DNA from 2 places in the Nocardiopsis yanglingensis genome. Region 2 is predicted to be linked to the other one. Evidence: riboswitches for the same ligand, from Rfam matches in the RefSeq annotation. Region 2 holds a riboswitch; the other holds the start of a gene.
The links. Region 2 has a riboswitch for glycine ahead of ACJ7C5_RS08535 (trimeric intracellular cation channel family protein). Riboswitches for the same ligand answer to the same signal wherever they lie in the genome.

Region 1: linked by a shared signal. The riboswitch ahead of gcvP (aminomethyl-transferring glycine dehydrogenase) and the one ahead of ACJ7C5_RS08535 (trimeric intracellular cation channel family protein) in region 2 are both predicted to bind glycine.

The regions. Positions count from the first base shown of each region.
Region 1 is NZ_JBJNRH010000009.1:192,174-195,575, reverse strand. Features, by position in the region: gene ACJ7C5_RS13850 (multidrug effflux MFS transporter) at 39-1,265, opposite strand; glycine riboswitch at 1,565-1,667, shown strand; gene gcvP (aminomethyl-transferring glycine dehydrogenase) at 1,730-3,402, shown strand, end outside.
Region 2 is NZ_JBJNRH010000004.1:206,068-209,469, forward strand. Features, by position in the region: gene ACJ7C5_RS08530 (MdtA/MuxA family multidrug efflux RND transporter periplasmic adaptor subunit) at 1-1,132, opposite strand, end outside; gene ACJ7C5_RS08535 (trimeric intracellular cation channel family protein) at 1,472-2,089, opposite strand; glycine riboswitch at 2,174-2,277, opposite strand; glycine riboswitch at 2,291-2,380, opposite strand; gene ACJ7C5_RS08540 (GIY-YIG nuclease family protein) at 2,421-2,696, shown strand; gene ACJ7C5_RS08545 (nuclear transport factor 2 family protein) at 2,818-3,249, shown strand; gene ACJ7C5_RS08550 (hypothetical protein) at 3,254-3,402, shown strand, end outside.

The DNA of each region.
Region 1 (3,402 bases), on a different contig from region 2:
CTGCCGGCGTCGCGGCCTGCCCTACCCCTGCACGCTGCTCAGTGACCCGTGCAGACTGCCTGCGCCGCGCGTTCACGTTGGTGTTCCCAGTACCAGAACACAAAACCAGCACCGAAGAAGGCGGCCTGGCCCAGCGCCAGGTGCAGCGGGCTGGCGCTCAGCAGCGGCGATACCACGCCGGCCACCACGGTGCTGATCATCAGCTGCACGAACGCCTGCAGCGACGAGGCCAGGCCGCGCTGGTGCGGGTACATGTCCAGCACCGCCAGCGCCAGGATCGGGAAAATCAGCGCCATGCCCATGCCGCCCAGGAAGATCGGCAGCACCGCCCACGGCAGCACGAACTGCGGGGCCAGCGCCACGTAGCCGACGTTCAGGAGCACCGACAGCGCGCACAGGACGAAACCGATGGCGACCTGGCGGGTGGGCGTGGTGTGCCCGGCCATGCGCCCGGACAGGAACGAGCCGGTGGTCATGCCGCCGATGGTGGGGATGAACAGCCAGGCGAAGCCGCCCTCGCCCAGATGCAGGTGCTGCATCACGAACACCGGCGCCGAGGAGATGTACAGGAAGATGCCACCGAAGCCGATGCTGCCGGCCAGCGCCAGGCGCAGGAAGCGCGGGTTGAAGCCGATGCGCAGGTAATCACGCATCAACGTGCGCGGCGACAACGGCACCCGTGCCTCCACCGGATGGGTTTCCGGCAGATAGCGTGCGGTCGCCGCCAGCAGCACCAGCGCGAACACCACCAGGAACCAGAAGATCAGTGGCCAGCCGGCGCCGCTGAGCAGGATCCAGCCGCCGATGATCGGTGCGATCGCCGGGGCGATGCCGAACAGCATCGACACCTGGCTCATCAGGCGCTGCGCGTCGTGGCCATGGTAGAGATCGCGGATCACCGCACGACCGACGATCATGCCGACACCTGCCGACAGGCCCTGCAGCGCGCGGAACGCAAGCAGCGTGGTCAGGTCGGTGGACAGCGCACAGCCAACCGAAGCGCCGACGAACACCACCAGGCCGCCGAGGATCACCCACTTGCGGCCCCAGGCATCGGACAGCGGGCCATGCGCCAGGCTCATCAGGCCATAGAACAGCAGGTACACGCTGATGGTCTGCTGCACCGCCACCTCGTCCACCGCCAGGCGCTGGGCCAGCTGCGGGAACGCCGGAAAGATGGTGTCGATCGAGAACGGACCGAACATGGCCAGGCCGGCGAGCAGCAGGGCCATGCGACGGGTGGAGGGAGCAACAGCGGCGGTCATGGGGAGGGCGTCCGGCAGGGCCATGCGCGGCACGCACGGCGGGCGCCGGTCCCCTTCTGCAGGGACGGCGCCAGATGAATTGGGGTATCCGCCCATCATAGGTGGGGATTGCGCCCGATGCCATGCAGCGGTGCACAAAACGCACGGCCGGGCCATCGGCCATTCAGGCGCGGTGGCCGTGCCTGGAGGCGGCCGGCGGGCCCGCAACGGGCTATAATCAGCGGGCAACACGGTGGGAGAAGCGGAACACCGCTGCCGAAGGCGCAACGCCCGTAATCGCTCAGGCCCGATACCACCCGTAACAGAACTCTGGAGAGACCGGTTCGATCCGGCGCCGAAGGGGCACGAAGCTGCGGTTCGCTGCGCTTCCAAACTCTCAGGCAAAAGGACAGAGGGGCGCCCCGCAGACCGCCGACCGGCGGCTTGTGCCCGTGCGTGTGCCCTTTCCTGACGGATCCTTCGCCATGTCCCAGAACACCCCTTCCCTGCGTGAGCTCGAGCACCACAATGCGTTCGTCGAGCGCCACATCGGCCCCAACGACGCCGAGATCGCGCAGATGCTCGATGTCGTCGGCCACGCGTCGCTGGATGGCATGACCGATGCCATCGTGCCGGCCAAGATCAAGTCGCCGGCGCCGCTGGCGCTGCCGGAGTCGATGACCGAAGTGCAGGCACTGGCGAAGATCCGTGCGATCGCCGACAAGAACACCGTGCTGCGCAGCTTCATCGGCCAGGGCTACTACGGCACCCACACGCCGAACGTGATCCTGCGCAACATCCTGGAAAACCCAGCCTGGTACACCGCCTACACCCCGTACCAGGCGGAAATCTCGCAGGGCCGCATGGAAGCGCTGATCAACTTCCAGACCCTGTGCGCCGACCTCACCGGCATGGAAATCGCCAACGCCTCGCTGCTGGACGAAGCCACTGCCGCCGCCGAAGCGATGACCCTGGCCAAGCGTTCGGCCAAGTCGAAGTCGGACACCTTCTTCGTGCACGACGCCGTGCACCCGCAGACGCTGGAACTGCTGCGCACCCGCGCCGAGCCCATGGGCATCGTGCTGCGCGTCGGCACTCCGGCCGAAGCGCTGGAAGCGGAAGCCTTCGGCCTGCTGCTGCAGTATCCGGATACCTTCGGCCAGGTCGGCGACTACAAGGCGCTGGTCGATGCCGTGCACGCGCGCGGCGGCCTGGTGGCCGTGGCCACCGACCTGCTGGCCCTCACCCTGCTGGCAGCCCCCGGCGAATGGGGCGCGGACATCGTGGTCGGCAACAGCCAGCGTTTCGGCGTGCCGTTCGGCTTCGGTGGCCCGCACGCGGCCTTCATGGCCTGCCGCGATGCCTACAAGCGCTCGATGCCGGGCCGCCTGATCGGCGTCTCGGTCGATGCCCAGGGCAACCCGGCCTACCGCCTGACCCTGCAGACCCGCGAGCAGCACATCCGCCGCGAGAAGGCCACGTCCAACATCTGTACCGCACAGGTGCTGCTGGCGGTGATGGCGTCGATGTATGCCGTCTACCACGGCCCGGAAGGCCTGACCCGCATCGCCCGCCGCACCCATCGCCTGGCCTCGATCCTGGCCGCCGCGCTGCGCAACGCCGGTGTGCAGGTCGGTGGAGACTTCTTCGACACCCTGCATGTCACCGGCGTGCACGCCGATGAGATCCATGCCAAGGCCCGCGCCGCCGGCTACAACCTGCGCGCGATCGACAGCGACTCGGTCGGCATCAGCCTGGACGAAACCACCACCCGCGCCGACATCGTTGCCGTGGCTGCCGTGTTCGGTGCCACGCTGGATGTCGATGCGCTGGATGCCCGCACCGCCGATGCGCTGCCGGCCGGCCTGCTGCGCCAGTCCGCGTTCCTGACCCACCCGGTGTTCAACACCCACCACAGCGAGCACGAACTGCTGCGCTACCTTCGCTCACTGGCCGACAAGGACCTGGCGATGGACCGCACGATGATCCCGCTGGGCTCGTGCACCATGAAGCTCAACGCCACCGCCGAGATGATCCCGGTGACCTGGCCGGAGTTCTCGCAGATCCATCCGCTGGTGCCGGCCGACCAGGCGCTGGGTTACAAGGAACTGATCGACACGCTGGAAGCGATGCTGGTGGAATGCACCGGCTACGACGC
Region 2 (3,402 bases):
TGATCTCCACCGCCGTGCCGTCTTCCAGCCCGTCGATGCCTTCGATTACCACCTTGTCCCCTGCGGCCAGCCCGGAGCGCACGGCCACGCGTCCATCATCAGCCGGACCGAGCACCACGGTGCGGCGCTGTGCCTTGCTGTCCTTGTCGACGATATGCACGTAGTTGCCCTGGCTGCCGAACTGCACGGCGGCATCGGGAATCAGCAGCGCGGGCTGCTCGCCCAGCTGCAGGCGTACGTTGACGAACTGGTTGGGGAACAGGGCCAGGTCGTGGTTGTCGAAGTGCGCACGCAGTTTCAGCGTGCCGGTGGTGGTATCGATGCGGTTGTCGACGCTGGACAGCGCGCCACTGGCAAGCTGCCGGCGTTCTTCGCGGTCCCAGGTTTCCACTGCCAGCGCCGGTTGTGCCTGCACGGCATCGAGCAGCGCGGGCAGCTCGGGTTCGGGCACGGTGAACAGCACGCTGATCGGAGCGGTCTGCGCCAGCGTCACCAGGCCTTCGGCATCGCTGGCACGCACCAGGTTGCCCACGTCCAGCCGGCGCAGCCCGACGCGGCCACTGACCGGGGCGACGATGCGGGTGTACTGCAGCTGCAGGCGCGCTTCGTCAACAGACGCCTGATCGCTGAGGCGGCGGCCCTGCAGCTGGCGCACCTTGCTCTGCTGGTCGCTCAGTTCCTGCCCGGACACGTAGTTCTGCTTCTGCAGTTCGCGGTAGCGCTGCAGCTGGCGTTCGGCGTTTTCCAGCTCGGCCAGATTCTGCTGCTGGGTACCCTGGGCCTGTGCCAGCTTCACCTCATACGGACGTGGGTCGATCTGCGCCAGCAGGTCGCCGGCTTTCACCTGTTGGCCTTCCTGGAAGTGCAGGCGCAGCAGCTCGCCATCCACGCGGCTGCGTACCACCACACTGTGCAGGGGGGTGACCGTACCGACCGCCTTCAGGCGCAGCACCAGCGGCTCGGCGCTGGCACGCGCCACGCGTACCGGCACCGTCTTGCCCGACGCATCGTCGCTGCTGCCGGCGCCATTCCGGGGCCAGAGCCACCACGCCAGAAGGGCGACGAGGGCGATGGCCAGCACCGCCCACAGCGGGCGGGCACGACGGAAACGGGAATTTTCGGCGACAGACATGGGGCATCCTGCGCCCTGCGCGCGCAGGGACATGCGGGCCCGTCGGTGCGTTCACGGCATCACGGGCAGCGGGGAGGGAGTGTCTGGCGGGGCCGCGGGCGCGGCGTGGCTGGATGCCGTCGCAGCAGCGACGGGGCGACAATGGTAGCCAATCACCCCGGCCAATGCCGCATGACCAACGTCATGCAACGCAAGCGGTAGTGGCGGGGGGGGGGGGGGGCCCCCCCCCGCCGGGGGGGGGGGGGGGGGGGGGGGGGGGCGGGGGGCGCGCCCCCGGTAGTGGGGGGGGGGGGGGGGGGGGGGGGGGGCGGCCCCCCGCCCGGCACTACCGTCAAGCAATCAATGCACTTCGTCGTGATAGACGAACTTCGGCATTTCCCAGCGGTAATGGATCGCCAGCAGGCGCAGCGCGAAGCCACCGCCGAGGCAGCACAGGATCGCGGTAGCGTCGGCCACGCCCCAGTGCAGCAGCAACAGGTAGGCCGCGCCGGTCAGCAGCGCGATGATCGCGTACAGCTCTTTCTGGAAGATCAGCGGCACCTCGTTGCAGAGGATGTCGCGCAGCACGCCGCCGAAGGCGCCGGTCAGCATGCCGGCAATCAGCACGATCGGCATGGCATGGCCGGCCTCACGTGCGATCGAGCAGCCGATCAGGGTGAAGGCGATCAGGCCCAGGCCATCGAGTACCAGGAAGGTGCGTCGGAAGTGGTGCATCCAGCGTGCGACCCAGGTGGCGATCAGCGCCGCACACACGGTGAAGCCCAGGTACTCGGGATGCTTCACCCAGCCCAGCGGGTAGTGGCCGAGCAGGATGTCGCGCAGCGAACCACCACCGAGGGCGGTGACGCAGGCGATCATGACCACGCCGAACAGGTCCATGCGGCGGCGGCCGGCGGACAGCGCGCCGGTCATGGCTTCGGCGGAAATGGCGATCAGGTAGATGATGGACAACAGCATGGGGCAGGCTCCGGGCGCGGTGGGGCCGGCCATGCGCATATACCGCCACTGCCTGCGCAATGACGGGATGACGATGACCGGTGCCGCTCCCGCTGTCCTTTTGCCTGAGAGTTCAGCGGCGTTGGCCGCGTGCCCCTTCGGCGGATCGTCCCGGGCGTGCCCGGTGACCTCTCTCCAGCTCGGCGAGTCGAATGCATGGTTGGTGGGATTCCAGCCCACCGGCCTGAGCGATCATGGGAGCCTGCGCCTTCGGCGGGCGCCAGCGCGGCGCCTCTCTCCTGCATTCGGCCGCCAGTATATCCGCTGCAGTGCAGCACGGCATAATCCGGCCATGGCCCCGTCCCTCCGCCCCTGGTTCCTGTACCTGCTCGAATGCCGCGATGGCAGCTATTACGCCGGCATCAGCACCGACGTGGACGCGCGTTTCGCTGCCCACCAGGCCGGCAAGGGCGCGCGCTACACCCGGGCGCGGCCGCCGCTGCGCGTGCTGGCCGTACGCGAGTACCCGGACCGGGCTGCCGCCTCGCGGGCCGAGTGGCAGCTCAAGCAACAGCCGCGCGAACGCAAGCTGGCCTGGTTGCAGGCGCCAGCCGAAACGCTTCTGTAGATCCACGCCCACGCTCGGCTCCGGCCTGCCGACAGCGCCGGTCCCAGTAGAGCCACGCCATGCGTGGATGGGCTGCCCGGCCCATGCGATGATCGCTCCGCGCCCAGAGCCGGAGACCCGGATGTCCACGATTGCCCTGCTGTTCGCTCTCTCCGCAGCAACGAGCCCCGCTGCCGACCCGGCCACGATCGCGGCCATCGAAGCCACCTGCCACGACTACGTCGACGGCCAGCTGGAAGCCGACCCGCAGCGCGTCGCCCGCTCCCTGCACCCGGACCTGGCCAAGCGCGCGGTGCTCGGCGATACACCCGACGAACGCCTGGGCCTGCGCCGCATGTCGAAGGAAGAGCTGGTCGCGTTGACGAAGCAGGGCGCGCTGAAGACCCCGAAGGATCAATGGGACCGCCGCTGCACCGTGCTGGACGTGACCGGCAACGCCGCCTCGGTGCGGCTGGAAACCCCGTGGTTCGTCGATTACTTCCACATGGGGCGCTTCGACCAGCGCTGGGTCATCGTCAACGCGCTGTGGTACCCGAAACCGAAGGCGCCGTAGAGCGATGCGTGCCGCGGGGAAAGCATGGCTGTCAGTCATCGTGTTGGTCGCCGGCATCGCACTGCTGCCTGGCCTGCTGTACCTGCTCGGGCTGGCATTGGTGAAAGGCCGGCCGAAGCCGGCGGACCGCGCGCCCAGCGGTGTGGCTGCGTG